DNA from 3 places in the Georgenia halophila genome. Region 3 is predicted to be linked to each of the others. Evidence: riboswitches for the same ligand, from Rfam matches in the RefSeq annotation. Region 3 holds a riboswitch; each other region holds the start of a gene.

What was found. A riboswitch is a leader RNA that binds a small molecule or an ion and turns the genes downstream of it on or off. The one in region 3 is predicted to bind ZMP and ZTP.
Region 1: it holds a riboswitch for ZMP and ZTP, as region 3 does, so the genes downstream of both, purH (bifunctional phosphoribosylaminoimidazolecarboxamide formyltransferase/IMP cyclohydrolase) here and purH (bifunctional phosphoribosylaminoimidazolecarboxamide formyltransferase/IMP cyclohydrolase) in region 3, are expected to answer to the same signal.
Region 2: it holds a riboswitch for ZMP and ZTP, as region 3 does, so the genes downstream of both, glyA (serine hydroxymethyltransferase) here and purH (bifunctional phosphoribosylaminoimidazolecarboxamide formyltransferase/IMP cyclohydrolase) in region 3, are expected to answer to the same signal.

The regions. Positions count from the first base shown of each region.
Region 1 covers NZ_BAABGN010000004.1:325,990-330,472, reverse strand. The annotation lists gene ABD907_RS06820 (cell division protein PerM) at 1-1,220, shown strand, start outside; gene ABD907_RS06815 (hypothetical protein) at 1,293-1,775, opposite strand; gene purN (phosphoribosylglycinamide formyltransferase) at 1,818-2,453, shown strand; ZMP/ZTP riboswitch at 2,501-2,591, shown strand; gene purH (bifunctional phosphoribosylaminoimidazolecarboxamide formyltransferase/IMP cyclohydrolase) at 2,647-4,299, shown strand; gene ABD907_RS06800 (hypothetical protein) at 4,422-4,483, shown strand, end outside.
Region 2 covers NZ_BAABGN010000004.1:268,074-272,556, forward strand. The annotation lists gene ABD907_RS06710 (bifunctional methylenetetrahydrofolate dehydrogenase/methenyltetrahydrofolate cyclohydrolase) at 71-952, opposite strand; gene glyA (serine hydroxymethyltransferase) at 949-2,247, opposite strand; ZMP/ZTP riboswitch at 2,292-2,378, opposite strand; gene ABD907_RS06720 (GNAT family N-acetyltransferase) at 2,434-2,958, opposite strand; gene ABD907_RS06725 (right-handed parallel beta-helix repeat-containing protein) at 3,001-4,320, opposite strand; gene ABD907_RS06730 (FG-GAP-like repeat-containing protein) at 4,448-4,483, opposite strand, start outside.
Region 3 covers NZ_BAABGN010000002.1:325,775-330,257, reverse strand. The annotation lists gene ABD907_RS02965 (cell division protein PerM) at 1-1,005, shown strand, start outside; gene ABD907_RS02960 (hypothetical protein) at 1,078-1,560, opposite strand; gene purN (phosphoribosylglycinamide formyltransferase) at 1,603-2,238, shown strand; ZMP/ZTP riboswitch at 2,286-2,376, shown strand; gene purH (bifunctional phosphoribosylaminoimidazolecarboxamide formyltransferase/IMP cyclohydrolase) at 2,432-4,084, shown strand; gene ABD907_RS02945 (hypothetical protein) at 4,207-4,483, shown strand, end outside.

The DNA of each region.
Region 1 (4,483 bases), on a different contig from region 3:
TGGTGCCGCTCGGGATGACGCTGCTGAGCGTCGGTGTCGTCTACGCCGCCGTCCGGCGGCTACGGATCGCCGGCTACGGGGCCGCCTCCTTCGCCGTCGTCGGGTTCGTCCTGTCGGTGCTGGTGGCGACCTTGGCCGCGCCGGGTGGACGTCTCGGTGCCCTGCTCGGTGGTGCGGTGGTGTCGACGCTCGGCACGGTGCTCGCGGCGCGCCGCTCGGGCGCGCCGGCCCCGGCATGGTCGGCCGGCGTTCCCGCGTGGGTCCGTGACGGCCTCCGCGGCGCGGGCTGGATCCTGCTGGCCCTGGCGCTGGTGTCCCTCGCTCTGGTGGTCGTGGCCCTGGTCACCGGCTGGGACCGCGTCCGGATGGTCCAGGACGCCTACATGCTCGCCCCGGTCGGTCTGGTCGTCATGACGGCGGCCCAGCTGCTCTACCTGCCCACTGTGGCCGTGTGGGCACTGGCGTGGAGCGCCGGCCCCGGGTTCGCCTTCGGCGCCGGGACACACTTCGCCGCCGGGGAGGCCGTGCCGGCACCCCTGCCCGCAATCCCGCTGCTCGGTGGCCTGCCTTCGCCGGAGGCACCGGGGCCGACGTGGGTGGTGGTCGTGCCCGTCGCGGTCGGTGTGATCGTCGGAGTCTTGCTGCACCGGCGCGCCTCCGGACGAGCCCTGGCGGAGTCCGTCGGCACCGCGATCTTGGCCGCCGTCGTCGTGGCCCTCGCCGCTGCGGTCCTCACGTACGCGGCGTCCGGCGGAATCGGCCCGGGACGCATGGCCGAGATCGGCGCCGAGCCGCCCGCTGTGGCCGGCATGCTGCTTGCCGAGGTCGGGGCGGCACTACTGCTGACCGTGGTCGTCCTGCACCCGCGCACGGCGGAGCTGGTCGGCCTCGGCGCCCGCCGTGCCCGGGAACGGGTCTCCGGGGCCTCCGAACGGCTCTCCCGGCGCAGAAGCGTCGGGCCGGTCGCTGCTGCGGCGGACGTGGCGACCGCCACCGGGCAAGCCCACGACGCCCACCGCGAGGAGGCCGACCGCGAGGACACCGACCGCGACGGCGAAGAACGGCAGGAGGACGGCGCCGCCCCGGACCGCAGCGCCGGGACGCCGGAGGAGGCATCGCCGGCGGAAGAGGCACTGTCCGGGCCGGCGCAGGAGCCACGAGTCGGGGAGGGCTGGAGCGGACCATCGCTGTCCGCGTGGTCCCGCGACGCCGGTCCCTGAGGCAGGGCTCGCCCCTGTGACAGCGCTGGGTGAGGAAGGGCTCGCCGTCCCGCCGCGCCCCGCGGTGCGGCCTCAGCCGGTCTGCATCATCTGCTGCATCTCGTCCATCCGTTCCTGGAGCGAGTTCTCGAACTCGGCGAGGCAGCCGTCCTGCGCCTGCTGCGTGATCGCCGAGTCCATGCACTCGGAGTACGCGCTGTACTCGCGCCACAGCACGATCTGCCCGGACATCGTCAGCGCCATGAACGCCGCCACCACGAGCCCGACGGCGAGCACCGCCGGCGTGGCCCCCCGCACCTTGGCGGAACGCACCCGCACGAGGGCGACGATGCCCAGGACGAGCGACCCGACCGCCACGACGGCCGTCACGATCGGGACGGGCCACGGCGGCGCCATGAGCGAGAGGGCGACCGTGATCAGCAGCGCGAGACCGAAGACCCGGACCAGGCGCATCGCCCTCTTCTGGGTCTCCTCGTCGGGTTCCTCGTGCTGGTCTCGGGGCGAGCCGTACGGTCTGCCGGGTGGTGAGGGTGGCGGAGACTGCTGGTCGGGCATGAACCCATCATGTCCCACGAGCCGACTACTCTCGCCCAGGTGATCGACTCCCACTCCGTCACGACGCGCCGTCCGGCCAGGATCGTCGTGCTCGTCTCCGGCGGAGGTTCCAACCTCGCCGCCCTGCTCGAGGCCACCGGTGACGCGGAGTACGGCGCCCAGGTGGTCGCCGTCGGCGCGGACCGAGAAGGTGCTGGCGGGATCGACCTGGCTCGCCGGGCCGGTTTGCCGACCTTCGTCGAGCGGGTCCGCGACCACGACGACCGGGCCGCGTGGGATGTTGCGCTGACCGAGCAGGTTGCCGCGCACGACCCCGACCTCGTCGTCTCGGCCGGGTTCCTCAAGCTCAGCGGACCGCTCTTCCTCGAACGCTTCGAGGACCGCTACCTCAACACGCACAACTCGCTGCTGCCCGCGTTCCCGGGCATGCACGGGCCGCGGGACGCGCTGTCCTACGGCGTCAAGATCACGGGCGCCACGCTCTTCTTCGTCGACGCCGGGGTCGACACCGGCGCCATCGTCGCCCAGGTCGCCGTCCCGGTTCTCGACGACGACGACGTGGAGAGCCTCACCGAACGCATCAAGGCCGCCGAGCGCGGACAGCTCGTCGAGCTGGTGGGGCGGCTGGCCCGGGAGGGCTGGCAGATCGAGGGGCGCAGGGTCCGCATCGGGGCCTGACCCGGTCGACCGCGCCGCTTCACCCGCCCGCCTAGTTCGCTAGAGTGGGTCCCGGCCGTGACTGGCGAGAAGGTGGAGCACACCACCGGGGAGCGGCCGGAACCACCCTGCAGCGCACCGCACGCCTGGGTGCCGGGATCGGGTGCCCGTCCGGGTGCCTGAGCCCCGTCGTCGACACATCCAGGAGCGTCAGTTGACCAGCCAGCCCGCCGGTACCGCCTCGAACCGCGTGCCCGTCCGTCGCGCCCTCGTCTCCGTCTACGACAAGTGCGGGCTGGAGGACCTGGTCCGCGGGCTGCACGAGGCCGGTGTCGAGCTCGTCTCCACCGGCGGCTCCGCCCGGCTCATCACCGAGGTCGGCGTCCCGGTCACCAAGGTCGAGGACCTCACCGGGTTCCCCGAGTGCCTGGACGGGCGGGTCAAGACGCTGCACCCGCGGGTCCACGCCGGCATCCTCGCCGACCGGCGCCTCGAGACCCACGTCAACCAGCTCGCCGACCTCGGCATCGAGCCGTTCGACCTGGTCGTCTCGAACCTCTACCCGTTCACCGAGACCGTGGACTCCGACGCCACCCCGGACGAGTGCGTCGAGCAGATCGACATCGGCGGCCCGTCCATGGTGCGCGCGGCGGCGAAGAACCACCCCTCGGTCGCGATCGTCACCTCACCCGCTCGGTACGCCGACGCCCTCGACGCCGTGGCCGCGGGCGGATTCACCCTCGATCAGCGCAAGCAGCTCGCCGCCGAGGCGTTCGCCCACACCGCGGCCTACGACGTCGCGGTCGCCAACTGGTTCGCCGGGTCCTACGTCGGTGCCGAGGACGGTTGGCCCGACTTCGTCGGCGAGACCTGGGACAAGGGCGAGGCGCTGCGCTACGGCGAGAACCCGCACCAGGCAGCAGCGCTCTACCGCGACACCGCCGGACCCGCCGGCCTCGCCGGCGCCGAGCAGCTCCACGGCAAGGCGATGTCTTACAACAACTACGTCGACACCGATGCCGCACGCCGCGCTGCGTACACCTTCGACGAGCCCGCCGCGGCCGTCATCAAGCACGCCAACCCGTGCGGCATCGCCGTCGGGGCCGACATCGCGGAGGCTCATCGCAAGGCGCACGCCTGCGACCCGGTCTCCGCGTTCGGCGGGGTCATCGCGACGAACCGGCCCGTCACGGTGGAGATGGCGAACCAGGTCGCCGGCGTCTTCACCGAGGTCGTCGTCGCACCCGACTACGAGGACGGCGCGCTGGAGGTCCTCCAGGCGAAGAAGAACATCCGCGTCCTGCGCTGCCCGGCGCCGACGGGGGAGCGGCCCGCGGAGATCCGCCAGATCAGCGGCGGGATCCTCGTGCAGATGCGCGACCACGTCGACGCCGACGGCGACGACCCCTCCACCTGGACGCTCGCTGCAGGCGAGGCCGCCTCTCCCGAGCTGCTCGCCGACCTGGCGTTCGCCTGGAAGGCGTGCCGGTCGGCCAAGTCCAACGCGATCCTCGTCGCCCACGACGGCGCGAGCGTCGGCATCGGCATGGGCCAGGTCAACCGCGTCGACTCCTGCCGCCTCGCCGTCGAACGCGCCAACACCCTCGGCGTGGAGGTCGCCTCAGACGTCGACGGCGCCGGTGGAGCCGAGAACGTCGGTGGGGCCGCTCCGCGGCGCACGCACGGTGCCGTGGCCGCCTCCGACGCGTTCTTCCCGTTCCCCGACGGGCTCCAGGTGCTCCTCGACGCCGGCGTCACCGCCGTCGTCCAGCCGGGTGGGTCGATGCGGGACGACGCCGTGGTGGAGGCCGCGCAGGCCGCCGGGGTCACCATGTACCTCACCGGCACGCGGCACTTCTTCCACTGAGCCGCGGGAACCTGCGTCTCTTCCACTGAGCCGCGGGAACCTGCGTCACGGAACGACCACGGGCGGCGTGGCGGCACGCGTAGCGTCGTGACCGGTCCTGTGGTCGAGGTTGGGAGCCCGGTGTGCATCCTGCGAGCAAGAAGTGCGTCGTCGCCGCGGTGATCCTCGCCGTCGTCGGGTTCAC
Region 2 (4,483 bases), on a different contig from region 3:
GCGCGTCGGCCCCCGGTCCGACGATTTCCGGGCATGAGTGCCGATTGTCACGCCGCCCGACCGTCGCGGGTCAGCCGGCCTGGCGCTCCGCAGAGTCGACGACGTTGGCCAGCAGCATCGCGCGGGTCATCGGCCCGACGCCGCCGGGGTTCGGCGACAGCCACGACGCGACCTCCGCAGCGCCGTCGGCCACGTCCCCGCGCAGCCTGGCCTTGCCGGTCTCGGGGTCCTCGACGCGCGAGACGCCCACGTCGAGGACGACGGCGCCGGCCTTGACCATGTCGGGCGTGACGATTCCCGGGCTGCCCGCCGCGGCGACGATCACGTCGGCGTTGCGCACGTGCGAGGCCAGGTCGCGGGTGCCGGTGTGGGTCAACGTCACCGTCGCGTTGATGGTCTTGCGGGTGAGGAGCAGCCCGATGGAGCGGCCCACCGTGGTGCCCCGCCCGACGACGCACACGTCCTTGCCTGCCAGGTCGATGCCGTACCGGTCGAGCAGCTCGAGCACGGCGCGTGGCGTGCACGGCAGCGGGGAGGTGATCTCCTCCGCGACCCGCAGGACGAGGCGACCGAGGTTGGTCGGGTGAAGACCGTCGGCGTCCTTGCCCGGGTCGATGAGCTCGAGCACGCGGTTGGCGTCGACGCCCTTCGGCAGGGGCAGCTGCACGATGTATCCGGTGCACGCCGGGTCCGCGTTCAGGCGCGCGACGGCGGCCTCGACGTCGGCCTGGCTGGCGTCCGCCGGCAGGTCCTCGCGGATGGAGGAGATGCCGACCTCGGCGCAGTCGCGGTGCTTGCCGCCCACGTAGGCCTTCGAGCCCGGGTCGTCACCGACGAGCACGGTGCCCAGGCCGGGCGTGATGCCCCTCTCCCGGAGCGCGGTGACCCGCTCGGTGAGTTCCGCCTTGATCGTTGCCGCTGTCGCCTTGCCGTCGAGAGTCTGTGCCGTCACTGGTCCAGTCCTGGGTAGAGGGGGAAGTTGTCGGTCAGGGCCCGGACCCGGGCACGCATGCCGAGGACGTCCGTGGCCGAGCCGTCGCGAAGGGTGGTGGCGATGATGTCAGCCACCTCCGAGAACTCTGCCGCGCCGAAGCCGCGGGTGGCCAGCGCGGGTGTGCCGATGCGCAGGCCGGAGGTCACTCGCGGCGGCCGCGGGTCGTTCGGCACGGCGTTGCGGTTGACGGTGATGCCGGCGTCGTGGAGGAGGTCCTCGGCCTGGCGGCCGTCGAGCGCGGAGTCCCGCAGGTCGACGAGGACCAGGTGGACGTCGGTGCCACCGGTGAGGACCGAGACGCCCGCGCCGCGCACGTCGGGCGCGGTCAGCCGCTCGGCGAGGATCCGGGCGCCCTCGAGCGTGCGCTCCTGCCGCTCGGCGAACTCCTCGCCGGCGGCCAGCTTGAAGGCCACGGCCTTGGCGGCCACCGCGTGCATGAGCGGTCCGCCCTGCTGCCCGGGGAAGACGGCGGAGTCGAGCCGCTTGGCCCACCGTTCCTTGTCCTGGGCCAGGAGCACACCGGAGCGAGGCCCCCCGAGGGTCTTGTGGACGGTGGAGGACACGACGTCGGAGACGGCCACCGGGTTCGGGTGGAGGCCCGCCGCGACCAGCCCGGCGAAGTGCGCCATGTCGGTCCACAGGTAGGCGCCGACCTCGTCGGCGACCTCCCGGAACGCCCCGAAGTCGAGCTGGCGCGGGTAGGCGGACCACCCGGCGATGATGACCTTCGGGCGGGTCTCGAGCGCCGCCTGGCGGACGAGGTCCATGTCGACGCGGTGGGTGTCGGGATCCACGCCGTAGGCGGAGACGTCGTACAGCTTGCCGGAGAAGTTGAGCTTCATCCCGTGGGTGAGGTGCCCGCCGTGCGCGAGCGACATGCCGAGGACGGGGTCACCGGGCTCGGCGAGCGCGTGCAGCACGGCGGCGTTGGCCTGTGCTCCGGAGTGCGGCTGGACGTTGGCGTACTCGGCGCCGAAGAGGGCGGAGGCGCGGGAGATGGCGAGGTTCTCGGCGATGTCGACCTGCTCGCAGCCGCCGTAGTAGCGCCGGCCTGGATAGCCCTCGGCGTACTTGTTGGTCAGGACGGAGCCCTGGGCCTCGAGAACCGCGCGCGGCACGAAGTTCTCGCTGGCGATCATCTCGAGGGTGCCGCGCTGGCGGTCCAGCTCGCCGCCGAGGACGGCCGCGATCTCGGGGTCCAGCTCGGCGAGCGACTGGTCTGCCACGGGAGTCCTTGTCGTGGTTTGGCTCATACTTCCCTCCGAAGGTCACACGTGCGCGTGGTATTCCACTGGTGACCCTCGGCCCAGGCGTACGACCTCAGGGGTGCTGCTCGTGTCGCTCCCCGGTGGTGATCCACCCGGCGCCAGTCACGACACGTCCAATGTACACACCCGACGGCGGAGCTCGTCCACCCCGGCACCCCGTCCCGCGAGATGTCAGGCGGTCGCGTCGTCCATCGAGCCGAGCACCTCGTCGGCGTCGGGGTCGTCCTCGCCCAGGATGCGACGCAGGTACGCGTAGGTCAGGTCACCGGTGTGCTGGTCGAACTGGTGCTCGTAACCCGCCTTGTTGTACATCGCGAGGTTGTGCTTGGAGTCCTGCCCGGTGAAGACCCAGACCTCCTTGGTCTGCTCGGGCAGGTACGTCAGCACGGCCATGAGCAGCTTGGTGCCGATGCCCCGGCCCTGCAGGTCCGGCACGACCGCGAGCCGCCCCAGCGTGGCCTTCTCCGCCTCCAGCTCGACGCGTATCGAGCCCACGAGACGGTGCCCGAGCCATGCGCCGAGCGTGACGACGTCGGCCCGCTCGATGTCGGCCACCAGCTCGGTGAGCGTCTGCGTCAGCGCCGGCAGGTTCGGGTCGCCGTACAGCTGCGCCTCCGTCACGAAGGCCGCCCGCCGCACGGTGAGCAGCTCACCGGCCCCGTCGGCGGTGATGAGGTCGATCCTGACGTCGTCCATGGGCACAGTTTGGCATCCGGTCACAGATGTCCGCGCACGGAATCAGTCGGCGAAGGCGATGGTGCACGCGTTCTCGCCCGGTATCGGGGTGCTCTCCGGACCGACGGCGATGCCGTGCTCGACCTGCTCGCACACCAGGCCTGTGACACTGCCGCCGCCCTGCCCGGTGTAGATGACCGCAGCACGGCCGCTGCCACGGATCGTGGTGGACTCGAGCGCCGCGACGGCGGTGCCGCCGACCTGGATGCCCGCCTCGCCCCCGGTGATCGTCGAGCCGGTCAGGACGGGGGACGCCGTGTCGCCGGCGTAGAACCCGACCGTGTTGCCGTCGAAGGTGCTGTCCTCGACGGAGCCGGTGGCCGCGCCGAGGAAGCAGATGCCGCACTGGCCGTTCGCCTCGAACGTCGCGCCGAGGACCGAGGCGCGGTGCCCACCCGTCACCGCGATCCCCGCCCAACCGTTGTCCCGGAGGACCGAGTCGGTGATCTCGAGGGTGGTGCCGCGGCCGGAACCCTGCTCGCCCTGGGCGGACATGTGGATGCCCGCCCCGCCGCTGCTCTCGTCGCCGACCGCGCCGCTGAGCACCGCGTCCTCCACCACGAGCGACGCCGAGGGGCCGCCGACCACCACGGACCCGACGGCCGCGCGGTCGCGCTCGAGCGCGAGCGACCGCAGCTCCACGCGGTCGGCCGTCGCGACGAGGATCGTCGCCTCCGGTGCCGACGATCTCAGGACCGTACGCTCCGGGCCCGCGCCGCGGAGGGTGACCCCGCCGAGGAGCACGACCGGCTCCGTGAGGTCCCACGTGCCGGCGCCGAGCTCGATCACGCCGCCGGACTCGGTGGCGGCGACCGCGAGGGAGAGGTCGTCGTCGGGCGTGAGCGGGAGGTCGGGTGCCGCGGCGCCCGTCATCGTGGCGATCGTCCGGTCCCGGACGGCGGTCGCGACCGCGCCGTCGGCGCTCACGGTCTCGAGGCCCTCCGCGATGCCGGCGGCGAGGTCGGCGTCGGCGCACCGGACCTTCGCGGCGACCCGCTGCGCCTCGGCGACGGCGTCGGAGAGGACGTCGGCGGGGGGCTCGTCGCTCGAGGCCGCCTTCTCGGACCCGGGCTTGTCGGCGGATCCGACCGGCGACGTCGCCGTCTGCCCCTCGGCGAGCTGTTCGGTGCCGAAGGAGCCGACGTAGCCCTGCACGGCGTCTACGACGATCGCGACGGGCACGGCGCACACGTCGCGCTCGGCCGCAGCAGTCGCCCGGGTCGCCGTCTCCACCGCCTTGCCGGCACCGGCCGACGGCTGCACGTCGCCACCACAGCCGGCGAGCAGCACGGCCATCGCGGCGATCGCCGCAAGTCTCCTCACCAGGCACTCCCCCCGACGGACCGCCGTCGCGGTCACCTGCCCGGTCCAAGCGTAGGACCGGTCGTGGCCGCCCGTGGCCGATTCGACGCCGTACTTGCACGGCCTGGCTCGCGGCCCGTCCCCCGCATCACGGCTTCTTGCCCCGGCCCTTCCCGTTGCCCGG
Region 3 (4,483 bases):
TCGGGCGCGCCGGCCCCGGCATGGTCGGCCGGCGTTCCCGCGTGGGTCCGTGACGGCCTCCGCGGCGCGGGCTGGATCCTGCTGGCCCTGGCGCTGGTGTCCCTCGCTCTGGTGGTCGTGGCCCTGGTCACCGGCTGGGACCGCGTCCGGATGGTCCAGGACGCCTACATGCTCGCCCCGGTCGGTCTGGTCGTCATGACGGCGGCCCAGCTGCTCTACCTGCCCACTGTGGCCGTGTGGGCACTGGCGTGGAGCGCCGGCCCCGGGTTCGCCTTCGGCGCCGGGACACACTTCGCCGCCGGGGAGGCCGTGCCGGCACCCCTGCCCGCAATCCCGCTGCTCGGTGGCCTGCCTTCGCCGGAGGCACCGGGGCCGACGTGGGTGGTGGTCGTGCCCGTCGCGGTCGGTGTGATCGTCGGAGTCTTGCTGCACCGGCGCGCCTCCGGACGAGCCCTGGCGGAGTCCGTCGGCACCGCGATCTTGGCCGCCGTCGTCGTGGCCCTCGCCGCTGCGGTCCTCACGTACGCGGCGTCCGGCGGAATCGGCCCGGGACGCATGGCCGAGATCGGCGCCGAGCCGCCCGCTGTGGCCGGCATGCTGCTTGCCGAGGTCGGGGCGGCACTACTGCTGACCGTGGTCGTCCTGCACCCGCGCACGGCGGAGCTGGTCGGCCTCGGCGCCCGCCGTGCCCGGGAACGGGTCTCCGGGGCCTCCGAACGGCTCTCCCGGCGCAGAAGCGTCGGGCCGGTCGCTGCTGCGGCGGACGTGGCGACCGCCACCGGGCAAGCCCACGACGCCCACCGCGAGGAGGCCGACCGCGAGGACACCGACCGCGACGGCGAAGAACGGCAGGAGGACGGCGCCGCCCCGGACCGCAGCGCCGGGACGCCGGAGGAGGCATCGCCGGCGGAAGAGGCACTGTCCGGGCCGGCGCAGGAGCCACGAGTCGGGGAGGGCTGGAGCGGACCATCGCTGTCCGCGTGGTCCCGCGACGCCGGTCCCTGAGGCAGGGCTCGCCCCTGTGACAGCGCTGGGTGAGGAAGGGCTCGCCGTCCCGCCGCGCCCCGCGGTGCGGCCTCAGCCGGTCTGCATCATCTGCTGCATCTCGTCCATCCGTTCCTGGAGCGAGTTCTCGAACTCGGCGAGGCAGCCGTCCTGCGCCTGCTGCGTGATCGCCGAGTCCATGCACTCGGAGTACGCGCTGTACTCGCGCCACAGCACGATCTGCCCGGACATCGTCAGCGCCATGAACGCCGCCACCACGAGCCCGACGGCGAGCACCGCCGGCGTGGCCCCCCGCACCTTGGCGGAACGCACCCGCACGAGGGCGACGATGCCCAGGACGAGCGACCCGACCGCCACGACGGCCGTCACGATCGGGACGGGCCACGGCGGCGCCATGAGCGAGAGGGCGACCGTGATCAGCAGCGCGAGACCGAAGACCCGGACCAGGCGCATCGCCCTCTTCTGGGTCTCCTCGTCGGGTTCCTCGTGCTGGTCTCGGGGCGAGCCGTACGGTCTGCCGGGTGGTGAGGGTGGCGGAGACTGCTGGTCGGGCATGAACCCATCATGTCCCACGAGCCGACTACTCTCGCCCAGGTGATCGACTCCCACTCCGTCACGACGCGCCGTCCGGCCAGGATCGTCGTGCTCGTCTCCGGCGGAGGTTCCAACCTCGCCGCCCTGCTCGAGGCCACCGGTGACGCGGAGTACGGCGCCCAGGTGGTCGCCGTCGGCGCGGACCGAGAAGGTGCTGGCGGGATCGACCTGGCTCGCCGGGCCGGTTTGCCGACCTTCGTCGAGCGGGTCCGCGACCACGACGACCGGGCCGCGTGGGATGTTGCGCTGACCGAGCAGGTTGCCGCGCACGACCCCGACCTCGTCGTCTCGGCCGGGTTCCTCAAGCTCAGCGGACCGCTCTTCCTCGAACGCTTCGAGGACCGCTACCTCAACACGCACAACTCGCTGCTGCCCGCGTTCCCGGGCATGCACGGGCCGCGGGACGCGCTGTCCTACGGCGTCAAGATCACGGGCGCCACGCTCTTCTTCGTCGACGCCGGGGTCGACACCGGCGCCATCGTCGCCCAGGTCGCCGTCCCGGTTCTCGACGACGACGACGTGGAGAGCCTCACCGAACGCATCAAGGCCGCCGAGCGCGGACAGCTCGTCGAGCTGGTGGGGCGGCTGGCCCGGGAGGGCTGGCAGATCGAGGGGCGCAGGGTCCGCATCGGGGCCTGACCCGGTCGACCGCGCCGCTTCACCCGCCCGCCTAGTTCGCTAGAGTGGGTCCCGGCCGTGACTGGCGAGAAGGTGGAGCACACCACCGGGGAGCGGCCGGAACCACCCTGCAGCGCACCGCACGCCTGGGTGCCGGGATCGGGTGCCCGTCCGGGTGCCTGAGCCCCGTCGTCGACACATCCAGGAGCGTCAGTTGACCAGCCAGCCCGCCGGTACCGCCTCGAACCGCGTGCCCGTCCGTCGCGCCCTCGTCTCCGTCTACGACAAGTGCGGGCTGGAGGACCTGGTCCGCGGGCTGCACGAGGCCGGTGTCGAGCTCGTCTCCACCGGCGGCTCCGCCCGGCTCATCACCGAGGTCGGCGTCCCGGTCACCAAGGTCGAGGACCTCACCGGGTTCCCCGAGTGCCTGGACGGGCGGGTCAAGACGCTGCACCCGCGGGTCCACGCCGGCATCCTCGCCGACCGGCGCCTCGAGACCCACGTCAACCAGCTCGCCGACCTCGGCATCGAGCCGTTCGACCTGGTCGTCTCGAACCTCTACCCGTTCACCGAGACCGTGGACTCCGACGCCACCCCGGACGAGTGCGTCGAGCAGATCGACATCGGCGGCCCGTCCATGGTGCGCGCGGCGGCGAAGAACCACCCCTCGGTCGCGATCGTCACCTCACCCGCTCGGTACGCCGACGCCCTCGACGCCGTGGCCGCGGGCGGATTCACCCTCGATCAGCGCAAGCAGCTCGCCGCCGAGGCGTTCGCCCACACCGCGGCCTACGACGTCGCGGTCGCCAACTGGTTCGCCGGGTCCTACGTCGGTGCCGAGGACGGTTGGCCCGACTTCGTCGGCGAGACCTGGGACAAGGGCGAGGCGCTGCGCTACGGCGAGAACCCGCACCAGGCAGCAGCGCTCTACCGCGACACCGCCGGACCCGCCGGCCTCGCCGGCGCCGAGCAGCTCCACGGCAAGGCGATGTCTTACAACAACTACGTCGACACCGATGCCGCACGCCGCGCTGCGTACACCTTCGACGAGCCCGCCGCGGCCGTCATCAAGCACGCCAACCCGTGCGGCATCGCCGTCGGGGCCGACATCGCGGAGGCTCATCGCAAGGCGCACGCCTGCGACCCGGTCTCCGCGTTCGGCGGGGTCATCGCGACGAACCGGCCCGTCACGGTGGAGATGGCGAACCAGGTCGCCGGCGTCTTCACCGAGGTCGTCGTCGCACCCGACTACGAGGACGGCGCGCTGGAGGTCCTCCAGGCGAAGAAGAACATCCGCGTCCTGCGCTGCCCGGCGCCGACGGGGGAGCGGCCCGCGGAGATCCGCCAGATCAGCGGCGGGATCCTCGTGCAGATGCGCGACCACGTCGACGCCGACGGCGACGACCCCTCCACCTGGACGCTCGCTGCAGGCGAGGCCGCCTCTCCCGAGCTGCTCGCCGACCTGGCGTTCGCCTGGAAGGCGTGCCGGTCGGCCAAGTCCAACGCGATCCTCGTCGCCCACGACGGCGCGAGCGTCGGCATCGGCATGGGCCAGGTCAACCGCGTCGACTCCTGCCGCCTCGCCGTCGAACGCGCCAACACCCTCGGCGTGGAGGTCGCCTCAGACGTCGACGGCGCCGGTGGAGCCGAGAACGTCGGTGGGGCCGCTCCGCGGCGCACGCACGGTGCCGTGGCCGCCTCCGACGCGTTCTTCCCGTTCCCCGACGGGCTCCAGGTGCTCCTCGACGCCGGCGTCACCGCCGTCGTCCAGCCGGGTGGGTCGATGCGGGACGACGCCGTGGTGGAGGCCGCGCAGGCCGCCGGGGTCACCATGTACCTCACCGGCACGCGGCACTTCTTCCACTGAGCCGCGGGAACCTGCGTCTCTTCCACTGAGCCGCGGGAACCTGCGTCACGGAACGACCACGGGCGGCGTGGCGGCACGCGTAGCGTCGTGACCGGTCCTGTGGTCGAGGTTGGGAGCCCGGTGTGCATCCTGCGAGCAAGAAGTGCGTCGTCGCCGCGGTGATCCTCGCCGTCGTCGGGTTCACGCTGAGCATCGCGTGGCGGGTCTTCCTCGAACGAGGCATGCCGGCCCTCTGGGGCGAGGTCGGCGGCTACGACAGTCCGAGCGAGGGCTTCTACATGACGATGGCGTGGCTCTCGCCCATGATGGCCTCCGTCGAGCGGGTGCTCCTCACCGTCGCCGGTGCGCTGGTCGGTGCGGCGGTCGTCATCCAGGTGCTCGCACCGCGGATGGAGTCGA